2 regions of the Bacillus sp. FDAARGOS_235 genome follow, and region 2 is predicted to be linked to the other one. Evidence: predicted binding sites of a transcription regulator. Region 2 holds the regulator's gene; the other holds the start of a gene.
The links. Region 2 encodes LexA, which represses DNA repair genes until DNA is damaged. Its sites were predicted from a motif close to CGAACATATGTTCG; they were not measured.
Positions count from the first base shown of each region.

Region 1: a site for LexA is predicted at 2,025-2,038, ahead of uvrB (excinuclease ABC subunit B). Genes of this name have one in related genera too.

Region 1 is NZ_CP020437.2:3,269,837-3,276,359, forward strand. Features, by position in the region: gene A6J74_RS18670 (helix-turn-helix transcriptional regulator) at 1-10, shown strand, start outside; gene A6J74_RS18675 (hypothetical protein) at 159-392, shown strand; gene A6J74_RS18680 (MerR family transcriptional regulator) at 492-1,253, shown strand; gene A6J74_RS18685 (hypothetical protein) at 1,250-1,870, shown strand; gene uvrB (excinuclease ABC subunit B) at 2,111-4,087, shown strand; gene uvrA (excinuclease ABC subunit UvrA) at 4,099-6,523, shown strand, end outside.
Region 2 is NZ_CP020437.2:4,697,509-4,704,031, reverse strand. Features, by position in the region: gene A6J74_RS26640 (phosphate/phosphite/phosphonate ABC transporter substrate-binding protein) at 1-719, opposite strand, end outside; gene A6J74_RS26635 (bifunctional metallophosphatase/5'-nucleotidase) at 905-2,488, shown strand; gene A6J74_RS26630 (DUF896 domain-containing protein) at 2,519-2,758, opposite strand; gene A6J74_RS26625 (YneB family resolvase-like protein) at 2,804-3,460, opposite strand; gene lexA (transcriptional repressor LexA) at 3,602-4,222, shown strand; gene A6J74_RS26615 (DUF4097 family beta strand repeat-containing protein) at 4,337-5,140, opposite strand; gene A6J74_RS26610 (DUF1700 domain-containing protein) at 5,141-5,683, opposite strand; gene A6J74_RS26605 (PadR family transcriptional regulator) at 5,676-5,999, opposite strand; gene A6J74_RS26600 (ABC transporter ATP-binding protein) at 6,227-6,523, opposite strand, start outside.

The DNA.
Region 1 (6,523 bases), 1.4 Mb from region 2:
GCTGGAGTAAGGGGAGAGGAAATACATGATAAGTTTGAGAGATTTCAATTAGATTAAACGTTTAAATATATAAGGACTGGTTTTGGGGTATTAATTAGTATGTTATCAATGAGCGTATTAACAAAGACTAGCAAATAGATATATAAAGGGGAAGCGGAATGGGATTACCGGTGTTATGTGTCGCTACAGCTATTTTTGCACTTCTTTGGGGAATGCAAAATTTCTCTCGTAATCCAGTGCCAAGTATTTGTATTATGATTGGTACTGTTGGTTTATCGTATTATTTATTAGTTTCAACTCATTACCATAAAACAGCAACAAGTGTTGTTGTTGTTGTTGGAGCGCTTATTTTATTTTGTGGGCGCGCTGTACAAAAAGGATTATTTCCGTAAAAGCTGTTTATACAATGAGTATAAACAGCTTTTTGTATTTTTTTACAAAAGTCTTGAAAGTTACGTAACGTCATCTTTTATAATGAAGGGGAAGAGGTGATGGCAGTGATTTCAATACAAGAATTGACGAGAGAGACAGGGGTAACAGTACGTACATTACGTTATTATGATCAAATAGATTTATTAAAGCCGAGCGGGAAAACAGAAGGCGGGCATCGTTTATATAGTGAAGCTGACGTAATACGTCTCCAACAAATTTTATTTTTAAAAGAAATGGGATTTTCACTAAAAGAGTCTGCGAATATGTTAGTAAAAGGTGAGCTTAACTTAAAGGATTCGCTTGAAAAACAACTTCGGTTTGTACAGGAAGAACAAAAGAAATTCAATCGAATGGAGCGCGTTTTACAAGCAGTTGTTTATTCGGTGGATGTGGAGGGAGAGCTCGATTGGAAAGTTATGTTTGAACTGATCCAGCTTTCGAAACAGTCTTCTCGTATACGTGAAATATTTCAAAATGAAGTATTTTCAAAGGAAGAACAAAAGTTGCTTCATAATTTGCCAAATATGAGTGAGGAAGATCCCAATGTGTTAGAGTGGGTAGATTTATTAAAGCAATTACGCACTTTTATGAAAGACGGTAAAGAAACTGCAAGTGATGAGGTGCAAGGGGCAATGAAGAGATTAATGCAGAAGTGTTTAGAAATGGCCAATGGTGATGAAGCGTTTTTAGATAAGTTATGGGAAGTTAGAAAATCGAAGGAAGATTCACAGAAAATGAGCATGTATCCAATCGAAGAAGAATTTTTATTATATATGGATGAAGCTTTTCGTATATATGATGAAAAGGAGAAGGATAAATGAGTATACTCGCAGAATATCGTTGGTACTTTTTAATTGGGGCAGAGATTGTATTTTGGTTATCGGCTATCGGTTTCTTTTTACTTCGTTACGGATTCCGTTTGAAGAAGGCAAGCTTTATTATGGGGATTGTACTACTCGTAAATGAAGTGTTCATTTTAACCTTAGGGGTAGTGGACTATTATCAAACAGGAAAGTTTTCTAACTTTCAGATTATTACCGTGATCATTTTATTGTATGCGGTCTTCTACGGGAAAAAGGATTTGAAGAAGCTTGATATATTTGTGCAAAAGTTAGCTGCGAAATGGCGGAATGAACCAGCGCCTGTTATTGAAGAACATATAGAATTAACAGGTATGGCCTATGCAAAGCAGGAAATAAAAAATTGGGTATTACATCTTGTTTTATTCGTTGTTGTGCATACTTTCTTTTTCTTCGCGTATGGGCTTATTCCATTTGAACAATGGGGCAATTGGTTAGAGTCAGGAATCGTTTTAAATAAAACTGCGAGTCGAGTGAGCCAAGTGTGGGCAATTATATTTTTAGTTGATACAGCAATTTCATTTTCATATGTTATTTTTCCGAAGAAGGAGGAAGGGAAAGAAAAGCTACTTTCATAGAGGAAGGTAGCTTTTTCTGGTATACCAATAGTTTGTATAGGAGAGGATGACAGTAGGAAAAGAGCTAGTTTTATATGTCTCTTTAAAATGAGGTTTTAATGAGGGAGTTAGTGTAAATCCTTCCTTTTTCCATATATATTGTCGAAAATTTTACCGAATGTCCGTTCGTTTTTTTAGGTTTTTTATGGGCATTCGTGGTAAAATAATAATACAGATTTTTATGAGGAGGTCGGATTTTACTTGGAACATCAATTTGAAATTATCTCAGCGTATTCCCCGCAAGGTGATCAGCCGGTAGCTATAGAGAAGCTTGTAGAGGGACTTGATAGTGGAAAGAAAAAGCAAGTGTTGCTTGGAGCGACAGGGACGGGTAAGACATTTACGATTTCAAATGTCATTAAAGAAGTACAGAAGCCAACACTTGTGATGGCTCATAATAAAACGTTAGCAGGACAATTATATAGTGAGCTGAAAGATTTTTTTCCGAATAATGCAGTTGAATATTTTGTTAGTTATTACGATTATTATCAGCCAGAAGCGTATGTACCGCAAACGGATACTTTTATAGAAAAGGATGCGCAAATTAATGATGAAATCGATAAATTGCGTCACTCAGCAACGTCTGCATTATTTGAACGGGACGATGTAATTATCGTTGCGAGTGTTTCGTGTATATATGGTTTAGGTTCTCCGGAAGAATACCGCGAGTTAGTTGTTTCACTTCGAGTTGGTATGGAAAAGGACCGCAATCAATTGCTTCGTGAACTTGTTGATGTACAGTACGGACGTAATGATATTGATTTCAAGCGTGGGACATTCCGTGTGCGCGGAGATGTAGTTGAAATCTTCCCGGCATCACTTGACGAGCATTGTATTCGAATTGAATTTTTCGGTGATGAAATCGATCGTATTCGTGAAGTAAATGCGTTAACAGGTGAAGTATTAGCAGAACGTGATCATGTAGCAATCTTCCCAGCATCTCACTTCGTTACACGTGAAGAAAAAATGAAGGTTGCTATTGAAAATATAGAAAAAGAATTAGAAGAGCGTTTAAAAGAATTAAATGATAATGGTAAGTTGTTAGAAGCGCAGCGTATAGAGCAACGTACACGTTATGATTTAGAAATGATGCGCGAGATGGGCTTTTGTTCAGGGATTGAAAACTATTCCCGTCATTTAACACTTCGTCCAGCGGGTGCAACGCCGTATACGTTATTAGACTATTTTCCGAAGGATTTCTTAATTGTTATGGATGAGTCGCACGTATCAGTGCCGCAAGTAAGAGCAATGTATAACGGGGACCAAGCACGTAAGCAAGTACTTGTGGATCATGGATTCCGTCTGCCATCAGCTTTAGATAATAGACCGCTCACGTTCGATGAGTTTGAAGAGAAAACGAATCAAGTTATTTACGTTTCGGCAACGCCAGGACCATACGAATTAGAGCAGTCACCGGAGGTAATAGAACAAATTATTCGTCCAACAGGGCTTTTAGATCCACCAATTGATATACGACCAATTGAAGGTCAAATTGACGATTTATTAGGAGAAATTCAAGATCGCATTGCAAAAAATGAACGTGTATTAATTACGACTTTAACGAAAAAAATGTCAGAGGATTTAACGGATTACTTAAAAGATGTAGGAATTAAAGTGAACTATCTTCACTCTGAAATTAAAACGTTAGAACGTATTGAAATTATCCGTGACCTTCGCCTTGGTAAGTTTGATGTACTTGTCGGTATTAACTTATTACGAGAAGGATTAGATATTCCAGAAGTATCACTTGTAGCTATTTTAGATGCAGATAAGGAAGGATTCTTGCGTTCAGAACGTTCGTTAATTCAAACGATTGGTCGTGCGGCGCGTAATGAAAACGGCCGCGTTATTATGTACGCAGATCGCATAACGAGATCGATGGGAATTGCAATTGAAGAAACGCAGCGTCGTCGTACTATACAAGAAGCTTACAATGAAGAGCATGGTATCACGCCGAAAACGATTCAAAAAGGCGTTCGTGATGTAATCCGTGCAACGACAGCGGCCGAAGAACCGGAAACATATGAAGCAACTCCTGCTAAGAAGATGACGAAGAAAGAACGTGAGAAAACAATCGCTAAGATCGAAGCAGAGATGAAAGAAGCAGCAAAAGCGTTAGACTTCGAGCGTGCAGCTGAATTAAGAGATTTACTATTAGAATTAAAAGCGGAAGGGTGAAAAGAGTGAGCATGAGCAAGGATTTTATCGTTGTAAAAGGTGCTAGAGCACATAACTTAAAAAATATTGATGTAACCATTCCGAGAAATCAGCTTGTTGTTGTAACGGGATTGTCTGGTTCAGGGAAATCATCATTAGCGTTTGATACAATTTATGCAGAAGGGCAGCGCAGATATGTAGAATCGTTATCTGCGTATGCACGCCAATTTTTAGGACAAATGGATAAACCGGATGTCGATACGATTGAAGGGTTGTCACCAGCGATTTCGATTGATCAAAAAACAACGAGTCGTAATCCACGTTCAACTGTCGGGACAGTGACGGAGATTTATGATTATTTACGTTTATTATTCGCACGAATTGGTACGCCGATTTGTCCAAATCACGGAATTGAAATTACATCACAAACAGTGGAACAGATGGTAGACCGTGTTCTTGAATATCCTGAACGTACGAAATTACAAGTGTTAGCTCCTATCGTGTCTGGACGTAAAGGTGCACATGTGAAAGTACTTGAAGATATTAAGAAGCAAGGGTATGTTCGTGTACGTGTTGATGGTGAAATGCTAGATGTGTCAGAAGAGATTACGTTAGATAAAAATAAAAAGCATTCTATTGAAGTTGTAATTGACCGTATTGTTGTAAAGGAAGGAATTGCGAGTCGTCTTGCGGATTCTCTTGAAAGTGCATTAAAGCTTGGCGGGGGACGAGTGTTAATCGATGTTATGGGAGAAGAGGAACTTCTATTTAGTGAACATCATGCATGTCCGCATTGTGGTTTTTCAATTGGTGAATTAGAGCCACGTATGTTCTCATTCAACAGTCCGTTCGGTGCATGTCCTTCTTGTGATGGACTTGGCTCAAAGTTAGAGGTAGATTTAGAGCTTGTCATTCCGAACTGGGATTTAACATTAAATGAACATGCGATTGCTCCTTGGGAACCGACAAGTTCACAATATTACCCACAACTTTTACAATCTGTGTGTAATCATTACGGCGTTGACATGGATATGTCTGTGAAAGATATACCGAAAGATTTATTTGATAAAGTGTTGTACGGGAGCGGTGAAGAGAAAGTTTATTTCCGCTATGTAAATGAATTTGGTCAAGTAAAGGAAAATGAGATTTTATTTGAAGGTGTTATTCCGAATATAGAGCGTCGTTATCGTGAGACGAGTTCTGATTATGTTCGTGAACAAATGGAGAAATATATGGCGGAGCAAGCTTGTCCGAAGTGTAAAGGCGGACGCTTAAAGCCTGAGAGTTTAGCTGTTTTCGTTGGTGATAAAACGATTGCTGACGTAACGAAATATTCTGTTCAAGAAGTACAGGAATTCTTCTCAAATGTTGAGTTAACGGAGAAACAACAAAAAATTGCTCATTTAATTTTAAGAGAAATTCAAGAACGTGTAGGTTTCTTAGTAAACGTTGGCTTAGATTATTTAACGTTAAGTCGTGCGGCTGGTACTTTATCAGGTGGTGAGGCACAACGTATTCGCCTAGCAACACAAATTGGTTCTCGACTCACTGGCGTACTTTACATCCTTGATGAGCCTTCTATCGGTTTACATCAGCGCGATAATGATCGTCTTATTCGTACATTGCAGGAAATGCGTGACTTAGGAAATACGTTAATTGTTGTTGAGCATGATGAAGATACGATGATGGCTGCTGATTATTTACTTGATATCGGACCTGGTGCAGGTATTCATGGTGGTCAAGTTGTATCAGCAGGTACACCAGCTGAAGTTATGCAAGATGAGAATTCGTTAACAGGAAAATATTTAAGCGGTAAAGAGTTTATTCCAGTTCCACTTGAAAGACGTAAAGGTGACGGACGTAAAGTGGAGATTGTCGGTGCAAAAGAGAATAACTTAAAGAATGCGAAGATGTCATTCCCACTTGGTACGTTTGTAGCGGTAACGGGTGTATCTGGATCAGGTAAAAGTACGATGATTAATGAAGTATTATATAAATCGTTAGCGCAAAAGTTATATAAAGCGAAAGCGAAGCCAGGTGCTCATAAAGAGATTAAAGGTCTTGAGCATTTAGATAAAGTAATTGATATTGATCAATCGCCAATCGGTCGTACACCACGTTCTAACCCAGCGACGTATACAGGTGTATTCGATGATATTCGTGATGTGTTTGCTCAAACGAATGAAGCGAAAGTGCGCGGATATCAAAAAGGACGTTTTAGCTTTAATGTGAAAGGCGGACGTTGTGAAGCGTGCCGTGGTGATGGAATTATTAAAATCGAAATGCACTTCTTACCAGACGTATACGTGCCGTGTGAAGTTTGTCATGGTAAACGTTACAACCGTGAAACGTTAGAAGTGAAATATAAAGATAAGAACATTTCTGAAGTATTAGGAATGACAATTGAAGATGGGGTAGAGTTCTTCGCTAATATCCCAAAAATTAAGCGTAAACTTC
Region 2 (6,523 bases):
ACTATTTTCGTTTGATCGAATATATTCGGATAATCTTTTTTTACAATATTACGAGCATCTTGGAATACAACAGCTGCATCAACATCACCATTTAAAAGAGCAATAAGTGACTGATCATGACCTTTTAATGTAACAGGTTTCACATCCTTTAGCGGATCGACTCCCTCTTTTAACAATACAGCTGCAGGCCATACATACCCTGCTGATGATGTTACATCTTGATAACCAATTTTTTTACCCTTTAATTCTTTTACACTGTTAATATTAGAATCTTTCTTAACAACAAACTCTGATTTATAAAAATCTACTAAGTCCTTTGTGGGAGCTCCAGTTTCATCATCTACCCCAAAACGTTGCGCCTGTAATATTACGTTTGCAGCCTTTTTCTCATGCGCTAACACATACGCTGTTGGAGGTAAAAATCCTACATCTACTTGTTTTGATGCCATAGCTTCTACAATTGTATTGTAATTCGTTGAAATACTAACTTTTACCGGAATGTTTAATTTATCACTTAATAGATTTTCCAATGGTTTTGCTTTTGCCTCTAACGTATCTGCATTTTGAGAAGGAACAAATTGAACATTTAACGTCTTCGGTACATAACCTTTTTTCGTATCCTCATTTTTACTTGCACTTGATTCCTTCGTTCCACAGCCACTTAATAACCCCGCTGCTAGTACAACTGTTGTGCTCATTGCAAAAACTTTTTTCAACATGTGAATGCCTCCATTTTTCGTTGTTATAAAATAACCTTCCGTAAACATGAAGAAATATATCACATATTTTTACAAACAATTACTTATTTACAGAATCTTTACACATTCTATACATTCTGATTAAAATTCTTTTCATATATTTGATATGATTAATTGAAAGATAACAATAGAAAAGGTGAATGGTATTGAATCAAAATCAAATTGTAACTTTAAATATTTTATTAACAAGCGATGTACATGGTACTGTGTATCCAATTCACTACCAAGATAACTCCAAAGCAGAAATTGGTTTAGCTAAAATTTCTACTCTTATAAAAAAAGAACGTTCCAAAAATACAAACGTTCTTTTAGTTGATAACGGTGATTTCATACAAGGAACACCTTTAACTTATCATTACGCTACATACGAAAAAGATAAGAAAAATCCAATGTCCTTATTGGCCAACTATTTAAATTATGATGCTGCAATTATCGGCAATCATGAATTTAATTATGGAATGGATATATTAAATCATGCTGTAGAAACTGCAAACTTCCCGTACTTATCAGCAAACATTTTAGATAAAAACATAAAAGAACCTTATTTCGGGAAACCCTATATAATAAAACATATTGAATCAAATATAAAAATTGCTATTTTAGGGGCAACAACACATTACATCCCGAATTGGGAACAGGCCCATCATATTAAAGATTTACTATTTGAAGATGCATTAGAAACAATAAAAAAGTGGGTTCCTTACATCCGTAAACATGAGCAGCCCGATTTACTAGTCGTAGCCTATCACGGGGGATTTGAACGCGATTTTCAAACAGGAGTACCGACTGAAGTTTTAACAGGTGAAAACCAAGGATACGCAATGTATGATGAAATTGATGGTATAGATATTTTACTAACAGGCCACCAACACCGAGAAATTGCTCAAACTTTAGATAATGGTGTAACAATTTTACAGACCGGATGCAATGGACACTCCGTTGGAAAGGTAAAAGTAATATTCGAAAAAACAGAACAAAAATGGGTAAAGAAAAATAGTTACGCACAATTATTGCCTGTGCAAGGAATCGAGGCCGACAAAGATGTTCTTTCCTTGGTCGCCGATTATGAAGAGAAAACACAAAAATGGCTTGATCAGCCTATTGGCATCATTCATGGAGACATGCGAATTTCAGATGCTATGCAAACTCGTTTGCAAGACCATCCTTTTATTGAATTCATAAATAAAATCCAGATGGATATAGCTAACGTTTCTATTTCTTGTACAAGTTTGTTTCATAATACATCTCCAGGATTCCCGAAACATGTCACAATGCGGGATATCGTTTCCAATTATATTTACCCAAACACATTAAAAGTTATTCGAGTGACTGGAGCCGATATAAAAGATGCTCTCGAACTTTCTGCTTCTTATTTCACATTAAATAAAGTTGGAGATATAATTGTTAATCCTGCATTCATAGAACCAAAACCTGCGCATTATAATTACGATATGTGGGAAGGGATTTCGTATGTATTAAACATTTCAAAACCAATTGGTGAAAGAGTAGAGTCTTTACAGTATAAAGGCGCTACACTCGATATAAATGAAGAATATGACGTTGTTATGAATAATTATCGAGCAAACGGCGGAGGGAACTTCTTCATGTTTCAAAATAAACCAGTAATAAAAGATATTCCAACAGATATGTCTGAACTTATTGCTAACTATATATTGAAGCATAAAAGAATAGAAGCAACGAGAAATAACAACTGGAAAGTTATTAAATAACAAATAAAAAAGATGGGCTTCGCCCATCTTTTAATTTAATTTTGCATTATCTTGCTTTTTTAAAGCTTTTAATTTCGCTGGTGTAACATCTGTACCTTCTTCGTTAACGACTTTAATTCCTTTAAGTTCGTTTAACATATTTTGACGAAATCCTTTTAAATATTGTTCTCGTAGCGATTGACGCTCACGTTGTTCTTCTTCAGTTAAACCTTCAGCTTTTGCTTTTTTCGCTAAGAAGTTAATGCGTTCAACGAGTTCGTGATTAAGCATCTCGAATCCCCCTTCTAATCAAAACTGATTATTATCATACAATAGTTACTCTTCTTTATCAAGCAATTGCTTTGTATACTCTACGTATCTACGATGTACAGTCGCTTTTGAAACATTATGACCAAATCCACGAAGCGTTGCCGCAATTTCTTCGAAAGTGAGTTCACTCTTGCGCAAACGTACAATTTCCTCAATTGGCACTTCTTTTTTCTCTCGCCCTACGCTTAAATGACGATTTTTCAAATTATTTTCTGGCCGATAGCCTTTTTCTACCGCGCGTTGCATACCACGTTTAATTTTCAAGTTATGAATCTTTCTTTGATATTCTTCAACAATACTAATTATATCTAATACCATCGAATCAGAATCCGACAATTGTAATTCACCATTATGCGTATGTGTATATACTTTTATTCCCTCTTTATGTAAACAATGCATTAACGCAATCTTCGCATTCCCTCTACCAAGACGTGTTTCATCTTGTATTAGAAGTGCATCAACTTGTTCATCTCGAATTGTATCTAATACTTCTAATATGCCATCACGTTCAATTGTATAGCCACTAGCCTGTTCCTCAATCACTTTTGTCACATTCATTTCATAGCGCTCAGCTAAATGCAATAATTCATCCTTTTGACGCAATAACGATGTTTCTTGTGCTTCTTTTGTTGTACTCACACGTGCATAAACAATTGCATTCATTTTGAACCCTTCTTTCTCGCTATATTTTCTCTCTAGTGTATCATAAATCTCCCTTTTGTTCGAACTTATGTTTGTAGAATGTTTTTTCGCATGTTATACTTATTAATAAGAAAAACGAAAGAAAACGAGGTGTTAGAAAACATGGAAAAGTTAACGAAACGCCAGCAAGACATTCTCGACTTTATTAAGCTAAAAGTACAAGAAAAAGGATATCCACCTTCCGTACGTGAAATCGGTCAAGCAGTCGGTCTCGCTTCTAGTTCTACAGTGCACGGACATTTATCACGACTAGAAGAAAAGGGCTATATCCGACGCGATCCAACAAAACCACGAGCAATCGAAATTTTAGGCGATGACCGAATGGATACAGAAACACAATCTGTTATTCAAGTTCCAATCGTCGGAAAAGTTACTGCCGGTTTACCGATTACAGCAGTCGAAAGTGTAGAAGAGCACTTCCCACTTCCAGCTAGTATCGTTTCTGGATCAGATCAAGTATTTATGTTACGTATTTCTGGAGATAGCATGATTGAAGCTGGTATCTTTGATGGAGATTTAGTTGTTGTCCGCCAACAACAATCTGCATACAACGGTGAAATTGTCGTTGCCTTAACAGAGGATAACGAAGCAACTGTTAAACGTTTCTATAAAGAAAAAGACCACTTCCGTCTACAGCCGGAAAACTCTTCATTAGAACCTATCATTTTAAAACAAGTGTCAGTTATTGGAAAAGTAATTGGCGTATATCGTGATTTACATTAAAAATAATAAAAGAAGATAATTCCCTTATTTATATAGGGAATTATCTTCTTTTATATATTGGTAGATTTTAATTCATTCCAAAAAACTCGAATGAATCTATCTTCTCATCTATTATTAACGTGTTTCTATAGTAACATCTCCAGCAGCCGTTTTGCCGCTAATCTTTTTACTCCCATTACCAATTGTTACGTTTTTATTTTCCTCATTAAAAATTGTCACATCTCCACCAGGAGTTTGCCCAGTTATTACTGCATCTTTTGGTTTTTCCGATAAAGTAATAGTTACATCTCCAGCAGTTGAGCTTGCCTCTACATCATACTTAGGATCATGATCCATAATATATACATCCCCACTAGTCGTTTTTGCTGTTACTTTCCCCATAACCTTTTTAAAGTTCACCTCACCAGCTTTTGTAGATCCCTCTACGTTCTTAGCTGTTACATACTTCAAATCCACTTCTCCTGCCAGCGTTCCAACATTTACGCGGTCACTTTTCACATCACTTATTTCTATTTGTCCAGCTGCTGAATTTACTTTGATCTCTTGGTAAGAACGTTCTGGTACAAATATAGTCAATGTAGACGTTTGAAATCCGAAATTGTAAAAGGAAAAATCAAACGAAACATCTTTTTTTCTTTCCCCAATAACTTTTAATGTGTCACCATCTTCAGTAATACGAATTTCTTGTTTACTTACATCTCCTGTTTGCTTTACATAAAAAGAGGCATCCGGAGATTTTTGGACGACAATATCCCCAGCCCCTAACTTAACTTCTATATTTTTTAACGTTTCGTTTTTAATTACGTCTTCTTTATCGCCTTTTTCTGCAGTTTGTACTGCTTTTTCATATGTTTGTGAAATCCCTATTACTCCAATAATGATACAAGCGATAGCTACTAACAATATTTTTTTCATCATCTACTCCCCTTTTATCATTTTGAAGTTCCATATCACATAACGTACGCACAATCTTTTAAACCACTTCGTACTATAATACGCTATCATACATAACAACAAACCTACTCCAACAAATGTTATACTAACGAAAAGATCCAACCATATAAAAGTGCCCATAAATACTTTTACGATAACGAAAAATGGTGTCACTACACTAGCAATCCCACCGACCCAAAAAGAAAATATAAAACCGATAATTGCAACTAAAGGGCCTAACACGATAATAAAATTAAATAAACTAAGTCCAATCGCCGCCATGACAGCTCTTGTAACATTTGAAGTCGATGGATCTTTTTTCATTTCATCGAAACGATACATCGCAAGTAATTCTTTTGCAATTACTTTAGGAGAACCAAGTCCTTTTATTATTTCTAATTCAGTTTTCCCTTCTTCTATCCCAAACTGAAAGTGCTCTTCATAATCAAATAAAATATCTTTCCTCTCTTCTTCCGGTAACTTTCTAAGCTGATTCGATAATTCTCTAAGGAATTGTTCTTTATTCATCCCAATTCACCCCTTCAATAATTTCTTGTACCCCTTTCGCAAAATCACTCCACTCTGTTACTAACAAATGAAGTTGCGTCTCTCCTTGCTCTGTTAGCTGATAATATTTACGAGGCGGTCCTTCCGTGGACTCTTTTAAATACGTTTGAAAATATCCCTCTTTCGTTAAACGACGTAATAATGGATATACTGAACCTTCCGATATTAAAAATTTATTTGAAATTTGCTGTACAAGTTCATAACCGTAACTATCTTTACGTTTCACAAGTGCCAAAACACATAGCTCTAACACACCTTTTTTAAACTGAACGTTCAAATGTAATCCTCCTTTCTTAGTTTAGTACTGTTCAATACACGGTACTAGATATATCCATAATATACCACTTGGTACTATTTATTGCAAGGTACTTGTTTATATGTATTCACTGACTTTAAAAACGCGCAAATAAAATCCCGAATAAGATTCTGTTGTAGTTCACCATTATTCGAGATTTTATTCGATTCGAACTGCATTCATACAAAGCTTCATTCAATTTTTCTCCTCTAAGAACCAACTTCCATTTGTGACCCTAGTAAATTTCGAAATACACCTTTTCTTTCTTTAGCTAGTTGATTAAATTCACCTTTTTGAACAATTTCACCTTTTCCTAAAACAATAACTTGATCTGCATTGCGTATAGTAGATAAGCGATGTGCAATAACAACAATAGTCATTGTTCCTTTCAATCTTTCTATTGCTGATTGGATTTTCACTTCATTTTCAGTATCTAACGCACTCGTAGCCTCATCTAATACTAAAATCGACGGTTTTCTTAAAATAGCTCGAGCCAATACAAGTCG